3 regions of the Arthrobacter halodurans genome follow, and region 2 is predicted to be linked to each of the others. Evidence: riboswitches for the same ligand, from Rfam matches in the RefSeq annotation. Region 2 holds a riboswitch; each other region holds the start of a gene.

Region 1 (4,996 bases), on a different contig from region 2:
CGGGACCGATCATCCCTTCGCGCTCGGCCCGCTCGACCATCTCCCTGGCGGGCTTGAGCTTGATCGAGCCGGCGAAGTTGACCCCTTCGATCTTCAGGTAGAGGCGGAGGCCCAGCACGCCCTCCAGGTCGGCAAACAGGCTCGGCTCGTTGAACAGGTGCGGATTTCTGATGATGGTCATGCTTTTCCTCATTCTCTTGCCATGGGCTCGGACCATGGGGGCCGCCCGGGGACGGCTGTTCGGATCCGTGCCACTAACCGGCCTTGCCTTGTGTCACTCAAGGATGGACGCGAAGACATCACAAGGAATCCTCCAGCTACGGTATTTAGGGAGTACCTCAACCGCCGTAGGCCTCGTACTGTCCATGTCGTACGCGGGCCGCCCGTGCCCACGCACCGCCTCCGGCGGCCTTTCTCGCGGAGACCGGGTGCAGGCTCGCCGCCTCGGGCGCGCGATGCGGGACGTGTGGCCCTTCGCGCGCGATCAGGCGGCCAGCCTCCCCCCACGTGTCCGGTGCTTGTCTGGAACGTGTCTCCCCAGCGGTCAGCGGCAAGGCCCCTGCCACCTGTCGCGACGAGGCCACCATCGGCGCCTCCCCGGTCCGGCGCATTCCGCGCCGGACCGGGATCAGCGCCCCTGCCGGCCGCACAGGGTTTCAGGGTGACCGTCGAACCGATGGGAGACATGATCTAGGCGTTGGCCGAACGCGGCGCTCCAATCCCCGGATCGACCTGGTGGGGCCCCGCGGACGACGGCCGGACGTCGAAGTGGAACATCGCCGTGGGGAGATAGACGGTGGAGCAGGAGTTCGGGATGTCCACGACGCCCGAGAGCCGACCCTCGATCGGCGCGGCGCCGAGCAGCAGGTAGGCCTGTTCCGGGCTGTAGCCGAACTTGGTGAGGTAGTCGATGGCGTGCAGGCAGGCCCGCTGGTAGGACAGGTGGGAGTCCAGGTACTTCTGCTCGCCATCGAGGGTCACCGACGTTCCCGAGAACGCCAGCCACTCGCTGAACCGGGGATCCACGCGACCGGGCATGAAGATCGCGTTCTCGCTGACCCCGTAGGTCTCCATGCCGCCCTTGATGAGGTCCACGCGCAGGTCCAGGAACCCGCCCATCTCGATGGCGCCGCAGAATGTGATCTCGCCGTCGCCTTGGGAGAAGTGCAGGTCACCCATGGAGAGGTTGGCCCCGTCGACGAACACCGGATAGAACACCCGCGTGCCCTTCGAGAAGTTCTTGATGTCCTGGTTTCCGCCGTTCTCGCGTGGCGGGGCCGTGCGCGCGGCCTCGCCACCCACCCGCTCCCATTGGTCCCGGGGGAGGTGGCCGAGGACGGCGTGTTCCCCCTCGGGCGGCAGCGCCAGCGGCGGGACGCGGTTCGGGTCGGTGGCGATGAGGGCGCCCTCGCGCTTGTTCCACCTCGCGAGGAGCTCGGCCGACGGCGCCGTGCCCATCAGCCCGGGGTGGATCAGGCCCTCGAAGGAGACCTCGGGGACGTGCCGCGACGTCGCGACCTGTCCCGTGAAGTCCCAGATGGCCTTGTACGCGTCGGGGAACTGGTCCACCAGGAAGCCGCCGCCGTTGTTCCTCGAGAAGATGCCGGTGTAGCCCCAGCCTTGGCCGGCCAGCGCGCCCTTGTCCTCCTGCGGGATGGGCCCGACATCGAGGATGTCCACGACCAGGAGGTCGCCCGGCTTGGCGCCCTCGACGGCGAACGGGCCGCTGAGCTTGTGCACGGTCAACAGCGGGGCGTTGAGCACGTCGTCGGCGGAGTCGTCGTTGACGATCGCGCCGTCGAACCACTCGCGGCAGTCCACCCGGAAGGTGTCCCCCGGCTTGACGGTGGCGACCGGGGGGATCTCCGGGTGCCACCGGTTGTGTCCGACCTTCTCTTGGTCCTCGAACTTCTTGCTGGAATCGAGCGGGAAAATGACGTCAGGCATGGTGCTTGTCTCCTCGGCGATCTCGTGAAACTGGTTTCCTTCGGTTCCGCGGTCAGTCCCGCGGAAGCTTCTGGTGGAGCGGATGTGTCGTATAGCGGGTGGCGGGGCGGCGGCTTCGGCCGGGCAGGCCCGTGACGACCTCCGGCTCGTGGGCGCTGCGGAGCGTGGAGTCGATCAGCCCGAAGGCGGCGCTCCCGGCGACGGACAGGCGGGGCGCCGAGATCCGGCGGCCCGCCGGCTCGCCGCATTGCGCGCACGCCAGCTCCGCGGGCGCCTGGCCCATGGGGAAAGAGGCCTCGAACGTCGTGCCTTCCGGGCAGCGGAACTCGTACAGTGGCATGCGGATCTCCTCGCGGTGGTGGGGACGACTAGGCCGGCGCGGTGGCGGAAGCCCGGGACACCGCGGTGCGCTTGCCCAGGAACCAGGCGGCCGCCAGCGCGAGGAAGCCGCCCGCGGCCATCCAGATGGCGTTGGTGGTGGTGGCCTCGAAGGACCCCGACAACAGCAGGAGCGCGGGGATCGTTGCCGTGAGGTGGGCCACGATGATGGTGAACCACCCGGTGAACAGGGTCAGCGAGTCCTTGCCGAGGCCCAGCAAGAGGAAGAAGAGGAACCACAGGACGGCCCAAATCCACCAGATGACCCCGAACACGGGGTCGTTGGCTTGCGTGAAGTTCAGGATCCCGTAGCCGACGGCGCAGAACGCGACGAACAGGGAGAACCAGCCCAGGCCCTCGCCGGGAAGCCCGAAGGTCTGGTTCAGCGCGACGTACAGGTAGGTGAAGCCGAACAGGTAGAGTCCGGAAGCCCCGAGGATGACGGCGGGGTCGCCGTTCGACTGGGCGATGATGATGGTCGGGAACACGACCTGCATGGCACCGACGAAGAAATTGATGATGGCCGCGGACTTGCCGGGCACCTTGCCAATCAGCATCAGGCCGTTGATGAACAGGACGGCGCCGACGTACAGAAGACCGACGTTACTCAAGTGAATGCCCTCCGAAACGCGTCGTTGGGTTACGGGTTGTGGGCCGGATCTCGCGACGGATCCGGAATGCTTCACCGGTATTTGACAAGCTAGCCCCGGCCCCCGGGAAGGTCAACGGTTGTTGCCGGCAAACGCCAACCGGTCCGGCGACGCATTTGCCGCTGGCGCCGCTGGCCCTGTACAAAGGACTCACCAACCATCCAGAGCGGCTGAGAGATCTGGCTCGACGACGCCGCAGCAACCCCTTCCCGTCCGCGGGAGGAAGGTGCTCACGCCAGGACCGATGGAGTGATCCCATGGTTCCGCCCGTTTCCCCGCACGCTCCGCCGCCCGCCGACCCCGGCTTCGACGCCCGCGTGGCCGTCGCCCTGGACGAGCTGCCGCCACCGACCCCCGCGCGGCACCTGATCAAGCTGACCCCGGGGGTTCCCCCGGACGGCCGCTACGACGAGCTGGCCGCCGTCTTCCGGCCGGTGTTCGCGCGCATCGCCGAGGGGGCGGCGGCGCGCGACGCCGACCGGGTGCTGCCCTTCGAGCAGGTCGGCTGGCTCAACAAGGAGCGCTTCGGCGCCCTGCGCGTCCCCGTGTCCGACGGCGGCCACGGCGCCACCCTCGCCGACACCTTCCGCCTGCTGATCGAGCTCGCGGAGGCCGACTCGCAGGTCGCCCACCTGCTGCGCTCGCACGTCGGCTTCGTGGAGTCGATCCTGGCGCACGGGGACGCGGCGCTGCGCGGGCGCTGGTTCGCGCGTTTCGCCGCCGGACAGCTGGTCGGCAACGCCTACACCGAACGCGGGGGCAACGCGCTCGGCACGCTGAACACCGTCCTCGAGGAGCACGACGGCGGCTGGAGGCTCACGGGGGAGAAGTACTACTGCACCGGGACGATCTTCGCCGACTGGGTGGCGGTTGCCGCGGCCCGGCCGGGGCGGCCCGGCCGGGACATCGCCGTCGTGTCCACGCAGCATTCCGGGGTCCGCATCTTCGACGACTGGGACGGCTTCGGGCAGCAGCTCACGGGCACGGGATCGACGTCGTTCGCCGCGGTCCCCGTGGACACCGTGCTGCGGCCCGCCGACCTTGCGGCGCACCCGGAGTCCGCCGTGTTCCAGCTGGTCCTGCTCGCGGTGCAGGCGGGGATCTGCCGGGCCGTGCTCGGCGACGCCCGCGCCGCCGTGCAGGCCCGCACGAGGTCCTTCAGCACCGGAACCGGCGTGCCCGTGGCCGACGACCCGCAGGTCCTGCAGATCGTCGGGGAGATCTCGGCGAGCGCGTTCGCGGTCGACGCGGTGGTGCTCGCGGCCGTGGCCGAGCTGGAGTCGGTGTGCGGGACCGGGGCGGGACTCAGCGCCGCGGAGCGGTACGCGGTCTGCGAGCTCGCCGCGAACCGGGCGCAGACCGCGATCCAGCCGCTCGTGCTGGCGGCGGCCTCGCGGCTCTTCGACGGTCTCGGCGCGTCGTCGACCGCGCGGGCCTGCAACCTGGACCGCCACTGGCGCAATGCGCGGACCGTGGCCACCCACAACCCGGCGATCTACAAGGCGCGGATCGTCGGGGACTACGAGGTCAACGGCAACGCGCCGCTGCCGTTCGACGCCGTCGGCGACGTCGTGCCGCCGGACCACCGCCACCCGAGGACGCCCCGAACGGCGAAGAATACGCCGTAAGACGACGAAATATTTCGTCGGCATGGCGTGACGAGTTGGTGGATCGAAGAAAGTGCGATTCCATGGAATCGACGGCGGGGCACGCTCCGCCGTCGCACACCATCCAGAGCGGCCGAGAGACCTGGCTCATTGACGCCGCAGCAACCACCCTTCGGGGCCGGTGCTCATGCCAGGACCGATGGAGAATTCTTTCCACCACGTTCGGTCCGCTCGGACGCGCACCCCTGCCCGGGGCACGCGCCGCCCGGCCGCCGCGCGGCGGATTCTCTTCTCGGGACGACCTGAGGAGCATGACATGATCAGCATCCGGGACGTCTCGACGGTCTTCACGACCGCCGGGACCGACTTCACGGCCGTGGACCACGTGTCCCTGGAGATCCCACGGGGATCCAT
Region 2 (4,996 bases):
GAGGAGGAGTCCCGGCACGCGCGGATCGCGTCCACGGTCGCCGACCAGGTCACCTATCTCGGAGCGCATCTGGTCCCCGCCAGGGCCGACGCAGACGAGTACACCGACCTCGTCTGCGGCGGGATGCTCGCCGCCGTCCTCCCGTACGTGAGCTGGGCCGACGTCTTCTGCGAGCGGGGGGCCTTCACGGAGGAGCAGTCCCGGCGCGTCCTCGACGCCTGCCGGCGGGCGGGCCTGGGACTGCGCGTCCACGGGAACCAGCTGGGACCGGGGCCGGGGGTGCGGCTGGCGGTCGAGTTCGGCGCCGCCAGCGTGGACCACGTGAACCACCTGGACGACGACGACGTCGCCGCGCTCGCCGGCAGCTGGTCCGGCTGGGACCCCGCCGCGGCGCGCGGCGCGCGCGGCACCGTGGCCACCTGCCTGCCCGCCTGCGACCTCTCCACGCGGCAGCCGCTCGCGCCGGGGCGACGGCTCGTCGACGCGGGGGTGGAGATCGCGCTGGCCTCCAACTGCAACCCGGGCACCAGCTACACGACGTCGATGAACTTCTGCGTCGCGACGGCCGTCCTGCAGATGCGGCTGACGGTGGACGAGGCCGTGCGGGCGGCCACGTTCGGCGGCGCTTTGGCCCTGGGCGTGCAGGACAGCGTCGGGTCGCTCGAGGTGGGCAAGCGCGCCGACCTCCAGCTGCTCAACGCGCCGTCCGCGACCCATCTGGCGTACCGCCCCGGGATGCCGCTGACCGGCGCGGTCTGGCGGGCGGGTGTCCGGCACGGCGGCTGAGCCGCCGCATCGCTAGGATCGGGTCATGGACCGAGTGCGCAACGACCCGCGGCAGACCGGAACCGGCGGCCCGACGAAGGACCACCGGCGGCTGAAAGTGGAGCTCCTCATCGTCCTCGGCCTCTCGCTCGGGCAGTCCGCGGTCTACGCCGTGGTCAGCCTCATGGACAAGCTCAGTCGCGCCCCGCTGGCGGACCAGACGACCAGCATGAACAACAGCCTCAGCGAGCGCCCGTATTTCGACCTGACGTACCAGCTGCTCGACATCGTCTTCGCCCTGGTGCCGGTGGCGCTGGTGTTCTTCCTCTTCGCGCACGCGGGCGCCAACGGCTTCCGGCGCATGGGGTTCGACCTGCGCAGGCCCTGGGCCGACCTCGGGTGGGGGGTCGCGCTCTTCGTCGGGATCGGGCTGGGCACGCTGGCCATGTACGCCGTCGGCCGCTCCCTCGGGGTGACCACGGCGATCGTCCCGGCCGCGCTCGAGCCGTACTGGTGGACCGTGCCCGTCCTGGCCCTGTCCGCGGTGCGCCACGGCGTCGTGGAGGAGGTCATCGTCGTCGGCTACCTGTTCGACCGCCTGCGGCGGCTCGGCTGGGGCGTGTGGCCGATCCTGCTCGCCTCCGCCCTGCTGCGCGGCAGCTACCACCTGTACCAGGGGTTCGGGCCGTTCGTCGGGAACGTGCTCATGGGCCTGGTGTTCGGCTGGCTGTACCTGCGCTACAAGCGCGTCATGCCGCTGGTGATCGCCCACGCGCTGCTGGACACCGCGGGATTCGTCGGATACTCGCTCCTCGGTCCGGCGATCGGGTTGGGGACCTAGGCCCGGACCCGACCGCCGGACCGCGACGGCGCTAGACCGTCACCGCTCCGTGGGGGGTGTCGAAGGTGACGGACATGATGCCGGGAGTTCCGTTGGGCGCCTGCCACTCCACCTCGACGCCCTCCAGCGGGCTCTGCTCGGGGGTGCCGAGCCATTCGCGGACGCGCTCCCGGGAGCCCGCGATCGTGATCTTGGAGATCCGCCCCTGCGGGGCCAGGGCCTTGGACGGGTGGAGGTCCTCTGTGCCGTCGTCCCAGCGCAGCATGTAGGGGACCTGCGGGTCGGAGATCAGGCCCTTAATGCCGATCTGCTGCCACGTCAGTTCCTGGCCGTCCGGGAACTTCCGGTTGCCCGGCACGGAGGAGCGGCCCAGCCGCTCCTCGAAGGGCGCCAGATCGTCGACGGCGACGCACCAGCCCATCCAGCCGCCGCCCATCTCGGAGCGGGCGCGCACGGCCTGCCCGAAGGGCGCCTTGTCCGACGCCGGGTGATTCAGCACCTCCACCACCTCCAGGTACTGGTCGTTCAGCAGCGGGAAAATCACATTCCGCGTGCCGAAACGGGGATGGACGCCGCCCTTGACGGACTCGATCCCCAACATGTCTGCGATGCGCCCGGCCGTGGCCGCCAGCCCATCAGGTCCGCAAGCGTAAGAAACATGGTCCAACCTCATCATGTGCCCATGATGGCACTTTGTGAGGTGGGTCTCGACTTAGGCTCCCCTAATACGCGCCTGACAGCGGGCGGAAGGCGAAATGCGTACCTCCGGCGTCACAAAACGGCCGCGGATCTTGCCGCCCGCGCGACCGTCCGTAGACTGGTGGTAGGTCATGAGTGCCAGCGCGAAACCCCGGTTTGCTGGCCGGCAACCCTCCACTCGCGGTGGGGTGCCCCGGGTGAGGACCTGGCTCCGCGCCGCGAAGGGCGTGGGGCAAGCGCGGGTCGTTTCCGGCGGCGCCACCGTCCGGTGGGCCCGCCGCAGGGGACGGCCCCTCCGACGAAGGGGAGCACCACGATGTCCAGCAACTGGTCCTTTGAGACGCGACAGATCCATTCCGGGCAGACGCCCGACGAGGCGACGGGCGCCCGGGCCCTCCCGATCTACCAGACGACGTCGTTCGTCTTCCCGAGCGCCGAGAGCGCGGCGGCCCGGTTCGCCCTCCAGGAGCTCGCGCCGATCTACACCCGCATCGGCAACCCCACGCAGGAGGCCGTGGAGACCCGCATCGCCGACCTCGAGGGGGGCGTCGGCGCGCTGCTGCTGTCCTCCGGCCAGGCGGCGACGACATACTCCATCCTCAACGTCGCCGAGTCCGGGGACCACGTGGTCGCCAGCCCCAGCCTTTACGGGGGCACGCAGAACCTCTTCAAGCACACCCTGCGCAAGCTCGGGATCGAGGTGACGTTCGTGGCCGACCCGGACGACCTCGACCAGTGGCGCGCGGCCGCGCGCCCGAACACCAAGGCGTTCTTCGGCGAGGTCGTCGCCAACCCGCGCCAGGACGTGCTCGACATTGAGGGCGTCAGCGCCGTCGCCCACGAGGTCGGCGTGCCGCTGATCGTCGACAACACGCTGTCCACGCCGTTCCTGATCCGCCCGATCGAGTGGGGCGCGGACATCGTCGTCCACTCGGCCACCAAGTACCTCGGCGGGCACGGCACGGCCATGGCCGGCGTCATCGTGGACTCCGGGAACTTCGACTTCGCGGCGGACCCGCAGCGGTTCCCCGGCTTCAACACGCCGGACGAGTCCTACAACGGGCTGGTCTTCGCGCGGGACCTCGGGGTCGGCGGGCTGCTCGGCGCGAACCTGGCGTTTGTCCTCAAGGCGCGCGTACAGCTCCTGCGCGACCTCGGATCCGCCGTCGCGCCGCTCAACGCGTTCCTCATCGCCCAGGGACTGGAGACGCTCAGCCTGCGCATGGAGCGCCACGTCTCCAACGCGCAGGCCGTCGCCGAGTGGCTCGAGACCCAGGAGCAGGTCGGGTCCGTCGTCTACGCGGGACTCCCGTCCAGCCCCTGGTTCGAGCGCGGCCGCCGGTACGGACCGCGCGGCACGGGGGCGATCGTGTCCTTCGAGATCGCCGGCGGCAAGGAGGCGGGGCAGGCCTTCGTCGACGCGCTCGTGCTGCACTCCCACGTGGCCAACGTCGGCGACGTCCGCTCGCTCGTGATCCACCCGGCCTCGACGACCCATTCCCAGCTCGCGGAGGCCGAGCAGCGTGCCGCCGGGGTCACCCCGGGCCTGGTGCGGCTGGCGGTCGGGATCGAGCACATCGACGACATCATCGCCGACCTGGCCGCGGGATTCGACGCCGTGCGCACCGGCGCCACCGACCTCCAGGCGGTGAAGTGAGCATCGACTTCGGCACCGCATCCCAGCGCCTGACCCGGACGGACGCCGCGGGGCCCGGGCGGGACGGTGTCCTGCGCACCCTGCGGACGGGCCCGTTCCGTTTCGAGACCGGCGGCTCGCTGCCGTTCCTCGACGTGGGCTACGAGACGTGGGGCCGGCTCGACGCCGACGCCTCCAACGCCGTGCTGCTCCACCACGCGCTGACCGGCGACACGCACGTGGCCCGCGGCGAGGGCGCGGAGCCGGGATGGTGGGACGGCTTCGTCGGTCCCGGCCGCACCATCGACACCGACCGCTTCTTCGTTGTCGCGGCCAACATGGTCGGCGGCTGCTACGGGACCACCGGGCCGTCCAGCCCGGATCCGGACGGCAGGCCCTGGGGTTCGCGGTTCCCGTTCACGACCGTCCGCGATTCCGTCCGCGCCGAGGCGCGGCTGGCCGACGCGCTGGGCATCGACCGTTGGCACACGGTGCTCGGCGGCTCGCTCGGCGGCGCGCGCGCCCTGGAGTGGGCCGCCGAGTACCCGGACCGCGTCGCGCGCTGCGTCGTCGTCGCGGCCACGGCCGCGTCCAGCGCCGAGCAGATCGCCTTCGCGCGCATCCAGACGGAGGCCATCCGGCTCGATCCGGACTTCGCGGGGGGCGACTACTACGCCGCCGGGCCGGGCCCCGTGGCCGGACTGGGTCTGGCCCGGCGGCTCGCGCACATCACGTACCGCTCCGAGCCGGAGCTGGACGTGCGGTTCGGGCGGTCGCCGCAGGGGTCCGAACTCCCGCTCGGCTCGGCGACGTTCGACCGCGGGCGCTACCAGGTGGAGAGTTACCTGGACCACCAGGCCTCGAAGCTGGTCGGCCGCTTCGACGCCAACAGCTACCTGGCGCTGACGGAGGCGCTCATGAGCCACGACGTCGGCCGCGGCCGCGGCGGGGTGCGGTCCGCGCTCGGGCGGCTCGCCGGGGTGCGGTTCATGGTCGCCGCCGTGGACAGCGACCGCCTGTACTGGCCCGAGCAGTCCGAGCGGCTGGCACGGTCC
Region 3 (4,996 bases), on a different contig from region 2:
CCGTGCCAGAAGCAGCCGTTGACGAAGACCACCTTCCGCCGCGAGGGGAACACCAGATCCGGTTTCCCCGGGAGCCGCCCTCCGGCCAGCCGGACATCGGGGGCCCGGCGCGAGGCGGCGGCGGCCGCCCGGCGGGCCAGCTGCCCGTGCAGCCGGAAGCGGTACCCGGCCGCGTGGGCGATCCTCCGGACCCGCAGTTCCGGTCCCGTGTCCTTGCCCCGGATGCGCGCCATCAGCGCCGAACGCTGTTCGGGCGTCAGGCGGTCCATGGCCCCAGTCTGACAGTCGCGCCGCGGACGTGAAAGACTTGCCACATGCCTGAAGCCAACATCGCCAAGACCACGAAACACCTGGGTGTCCGCCTCGAGGACTCGTGGCACGCGTTCCGCGAGCGCAACGCGCGCGGGCGCGGCATGGCCGTCAACGTCCTCCCGTCGCGGGGCTACGGCCTCGCCGGCGCCGACGACGGATGGGTCCGCGTGTTCGCGCGGATCGTGCTGGCCCCGCGGGGGGCGTTCGACAACGGGGAGCTCGACGCGCGGATCGTCTCCGACGGCGTGCGCGGCTGGCGGAACTTCATCGCCTCGCCGATTCCCTTCGCCGAGGTCGTCGCCACGGTGGGCGGCCAGGAGTTCACGGTCGACGCCGACCGCGGCGGCGTCCTGGACGCCCGCATCCCCGCGTCCCTGACGCCCGGATGGCACTCCATCACCCTCCGGTGCGAGGATTCGGAACCCTCGGTCGCCGAGGTGTTCGTGGTGGACGGCGACGTCGACTTCGGCCTCCTGAGCGACATCGACGACACCGTGATGGTCACGGCCCTGCCGCGGCCGTTCCTGGCCGCTTGGAACTCATTCGTGCTGGACGAGCACGCCCGGGCCGCGACGCCGGGGATGGCCGTGATGATGGAGCGGCTGATGCGCGCCCGCAGCGCCTCGCCCGTGCTGTACCTGTCCACGGGCGCGTGGAACGTGGCGCCGACCCTGGCCCGGTTCCTGTCCCGCAACCTGTACCCGGATGGAGCGCTGCTGCTCACCGACTGGGGGCCGACCGAGGGTCGCTGGTTCCGTTCCGGCATGAAGCACAAGGTGGACCAGCTGCGGCGGCTGGCCTCCGAGTTCCCCACCATGCGGTGGCTGCTGGTCGGCGACGACGGGCAGCACGACCCGGAGATCTACGCGGAGTTCGCGAAGCGCTACCCGCAGAACGTGCGCGCGATCGTCATCCGCCAGCTGACCCCGTCGGAGGCCGTGCTGGCCGGCGGCCGTTCGCAGGGCACCGTCGACTCGACCCCCGGCGTCCCGTGGGTCTATGCGACCGACGGCGCGCAGATCATCGCCGAGCTCGAGAAGCTGGGCCTGGTCGAGGCCGACGAGCGGCGCACCGGAGAGCCGGGGTGAGCGGCCGCCGGCTGCGGGTTCAGATCCCCATGCGCTGGAGCGACATGGACGCCTACGGCCACATCAACAACGTGAATCTGGTGCGCATGATGGAGGAGGCGCGCATCGCGTCCTTCGGCGTGCCCGGCGGGACGGGCAAACCCGGCAACGCCCCCGCCGTCGACCTCTTCTCGTCGGTCCCCGACGGCACCCAGACCCTCGTGGTGGAGCACCGGATCCGCTACGTGCGCCCGCTGGACTACCGCAACGTCCCGGCCGACGTCGACGTGTGGGTCTCCGCGGTCAAGCCGGCCAGCTTCGACATGAGCTACGAGTTCCGCGACCCCTTCGGCGGCGAGCTCTGCGTCAAGGCGACGACGACGCTGGCCTTCTTCTCGGCCGCCGAGTCGCGCGTCCTGCGGATTCCCGCCGACCGCCGGGAGGCGCTCGGGGAGTTCCTCGGGGATCCGGTGTTCCGCTGACGCCTACCCGTGGCGCGGCCGCGACGGATCGGTGGCCCGCAGTCCCGCGGTGACGGCGTCGAACGCGGCGGCCAGCCCGGCATCGTGGGCGAACCCGCACGGCGCGAGCCGATCCCGGGCCAGACTGACGTAGCCGCGACCGGCGTGCCGTGCCGGGTCGGAGGGCAGGCCGAGGATGTCCGCGCTGCGGTTCCAGACACAGCGGCGCGTGTTGGCGGCCGCGTCCATGGCGCGCCGCGGCGCCAGCCGCGCCTCGACCCGGAGGGCGTCGTGCGTGTGGAATCCCAGCCGGCGGCCGTCGCGCGTGTGGAGGACCACGCGCTGGTCGGGGACCGAGACGACGACGTGGACCGCTTCCCAGGCGGTCGCGTCGGCCAGCGCGCCGCGCAGCCGCGCCGGGCACAGTCCGTGTCCGGAGTCCACGGAGGAACAGTGCGCGTCGGCGCCCGTGGTTGATAGGTGAAAGCCCATGGTGGACACCTTCCGTTGCTCTTGCCCGGCGCCTTGTGGGCCGGACCGCTTTCGTCATCCGAACCACCCGTGAAGCATGGGGTTGGTGTGCGGCCGGGTCGGAGCCCGTGGCTGGCCGCATCTCGTGAAGCTGCCCCCATCCTATCCCGCGCGGCCGGCGCGCGGCCGGCGCGCGGCCGGCGCGCGGGGCGGTGCGGCGCGCGCCGCGGGTTTGCGTTGCGCGCCGCGGGTTTGCGTTGCGCGCGGCGGTGGGATTGGCTGGGAAGGAACGACACGCCGGAGCACGCCGACACCCGAAGGAGAGAACGCCGCATGACCGTTCCACCCACTGCACGGCCGCCGCGCCCCCAGGTGGTCCTGGAGGTGCTGGCGTCGGAGACGCTCAGTGAGCACATGGTGCGCCTGACGCTGGGCGGCGAGGGATTCGCCGCCTATCGGAACAAGGACGCCACGGACAAGTACATCAAGCTGCTCTTCGCCGATCCGGCGCTCGGCCTGGAGCCGCCCTACGACCTCGACGCGCTGCGCGCGCGGCTGGCGCCCGAGCAGTTGCCGGTGCGGCGGACCTACACCGTCCGCCGGGTCGACGAGGAGGCCCGGACCCTGCAGGTGGACTTCGTGGTGCACGGCGACGACGGCATCGCCGGCCCCTGGGCCGCGTCTGCCCGGCCCGGCGACAGGGTGTGCTTCTCCGGGCCCGGCGGCATGTACCGCCCGGACCCCGACGCGGACTGGCACCTGCTGGCCGGCGACGAGTCCGCGCTGCCGGCCATCGCCGCGGCGCTGGAGGCCATGGACGACTCGGCGCGCGGCATCGCGTACCTGGAGGTCGCCGGGCCCGCGGACGAGCTGGCGCTGGCGGCCCCTCCCGGCGTCGCCGTGCACTGGCTGCACCGAGGCGGGGTCTTCACCCCCGAAAGCACGCTGCTGGCCGCGGCCGTGATGGAGGGCGCCTGGCTGCCGGGCCAGGTGCAGGTGTTCGCCCACGGGGAGCGGGAGATGGTCAAGGCGCTGCGCCGCTATCTGGCCGACGAGAAGGGTGTGGACCGCCGGCGCATGTCCCTGTCTGCCTACTGGGCGTTCGGGCGCGCCGAGGACACCTTCCAGGCCGAGAAGCGCGAGCCCATCGGGCAGATCTTCCCGGACTAGCCGCGGGTTGCCGCTTTCCGCCCGCGGGCCCGCGTCAGGGATAGGCCGCGGCGGTCCACAGGTGGAACAGGGCATGCGCCCGGTAGGGGCGCCACCGCTCGGCCCGGGCCGCGGCCTCCCGTGCGGTGATGCCGCCGAGCGCGCGGCGGAGCACCAGGTCGCCGGGCGCGAACGCGTCGCGGTCCCTGGCCGCCCGCACGGCCAGGTAGTCCGCCGTCCAGGGACCGATGCCCGGCAACGCCAGCAGCTCCGCCCGCGAGAGCGGAAATCCACCGTGGCCGATTTCGCGGCCCGGCGGCCCTCCGACGGGCGCGGACGCGGCGGCGAGCGCGGCGGCGACGGCGTGCACGGTGCGGGCCCGGACGCGGGTGACGCCGACGGCGGCGCGCAACTCCTCGGGGTCGAGGGCGGCGATGGTGCCGGGTTCGGGGAACAGCCTCAGCCCGCCGGGCCCGTCCGCGCCGAACGCCGACACCAGGCGACCCGCGAAGGTCCGGGCGGCGGCCAGCGAGACCTGCTGACCGAGAACCGTGGTGGCGGCGGCCTCGAAGTGGGTCAGGTAACCCACGATGCGCAGCCCCGGCCGTGCGGAGACCAGCGGGGCCAGCACGGGATCGCGCCGCAGGGACGCGTTCACCGGCGCCAGGTCGGTGTCCAGGTCCAGCCAGCGCGTGATGAGTCCCTCCAACTCCCGGGCCTCCCCGGCGTCGGGGCCCGCGTCCGCTGCAGGGCGGGCCGCATCCGATGGCGGCCCGCCGCGGAGCGCGGCGAGCACCCGCACCCCGTCCGCGTCCGCCGACAGCGTCACGGCGCGGTATCCGCCCGCCAACGGGACGGCGCGGCGGTGCGTGCCCGCGGACCGGTCCACGACGTCGACCCCGGGGATCGCGTGGGCGGCCAGGGCCCCGAGCAGCGGCCCGGCCGCGAGTCCTCCGCGGGCGCGGATCATCCGGGCGCGCCCGGTGCCGGTTCCGGGGTCCGCGCTCACGCGGGCCAGACGCCGGACGAACCGCGGCGGTGGCTGTCGACCAGATGCGTGTCGATGATGCCGATGGCCTCCATGAGCGCGTACATCGTGGTGGGACCCACGAAGGCGAAGCCCTTTCCCCGCAGCGCCTTGGACAGGGCGAGGGATTCGGGCGACCTGGTCGGCACGTCGTCGAAGGTGCGCGGTTCCGGCGTCGTCTCCGGCCGGAAGGACCAGACGAATTCCACGAGCCCGCCTTCGTCGCGCAGCGCGACGGTCGCCCGGGCGTTGGTGATGGCCGCCAGGATCTTCGCCCGGTTCCTGACGATGCCCGCGTCGCCCATCAGCCGTTCGACGTCCGCGTCGGAGTACGCGGCGACGGTGTCCGGGCGGAAGCCGTCGAACGCCGCGCGGAAGGCGGGGCGCTTGCGCAGGATCGTGGCCCACGAGAGCCCCGCCTGGAAGGCCTCGAGGCTGATGCGTTCGTACAGCCCGCGCTCGTCGCGGACGGGCAGGCCCCATTCGGTGTCGTAGTAGTCGCGCAGCAG

Evidence for each region. A riboswitch is a leader RNA that binds a small molecule or an ion and turns the genes downstream of it on or off. The one in region 2 is predicted to bind S-adenosylmethionine.
Region 1: another riboswitch for S-adenosylmethionine. It lies ahead of ACETWP_RS08000 (acyl-CoA dehydrogenase family protein); the one in region 2 lies ahead of ACETWP_RS11990 (bifunctional o-acetylhomoserine/o-acetylserine sulfhydrylase).
Region 3: another riboswitch for S-adenosylmethionine. It lies ahead of ACETWP_RS12540 (hypothetical protein); the one in region 2 lies ahead of ACETWP_RS11990 (bifunctional o-acetylhomoserine/o-acetylserine sulfhydrylase).

Annotation. Positions count from the first base shown of each region.
Region 1 covers NZ_JBHDLJ010000005.1:65,756-70,751, forward strand. Annotated here, with positions in the region: gene sbnA (2,3-diaminopropionate biosynthesis protein SbnA) at 1-181, opposite strand, end outside; gene fmdA (formamidase) at 691-1,947, opposite strand; gene ACETWP_RS07990 (FmdB family zinc ribbon protein) at 2,000-2,287, opposite strand; gene ACETWP_RS07995 (AmiS/UreI family transporter) at 2,316-2,936, opposite strand; SAM riboswitch class I at 3,130-3,226, shown strand; gene ACETWP_RS08000 (acyl-CoA dehydrogenase family protein) at 3,233-4,603, shown strand; SAM riboswitch class I at 4,700-4,788, shown strand; gene ACETWP_RS08005 (methionine ABC transporter ATP-binding protein) at 4,899-4,996, shown strand, end outside.
Region 2 covers NZ_JBHDLJ010000009.1:128,064-133,059, forward strand. Annotated here, with positions in the region: gene hutI (imidazolonepropionase) at 1-786, shown strand, start outside; gene ACETWP_RS11980 (CPBP family intramembrane glutamic endopeptidase) at 812-1,606, shown strand; gene ACETWP_RS11985 (VOC family protein) at 1,638-2,282, opposite strand; SAM riboswitch class IV at 2,433-2,550, shown strand; gene ACETWP_RS11990 (bifunctional o-acetylhomoserine/o-acetylserine sulfhydrylase) at 2,622-3,962, shown strand; gene metX (homoserine O-acetyltransferase MetX) at 3,965-4,996, shown strand, end outside.
Region 3 covers NZ_JBHDLJ010000010.1:95,086-100,081, forward strand. Annotated here, with positions in the region: gene ACETWP_RS12525 (very short patch repair endonuclease) at 1-269, opposite strand, end outside; gene ACETWP_RS12530 (App1 family protein phosphatidate phosphatase) at 315-1,400, shown strand; gene ACETWP_RS12535 (acyl-CoA thioesterase) at 1,430-1,861, shown strand; gene ACETWP_RS12540 (hypothetical protein) at 1,865-2,332, opposite strand; SAM riboswitch class IV at 2,345-2,462, opposite strand; gene ACETWP_RS12545 (siderophore-interacting protein) at 2,645-3,481, shown strand; gene ACETWP_RS12550 (DNA-3-methyladenine glycosylase 2) at 3,516-4,469, opposite strand; gene ACETWP_RS12555 (DNA-3-methyladenine glycosylase I) at 4,466-4,996, opposite strand, start outside.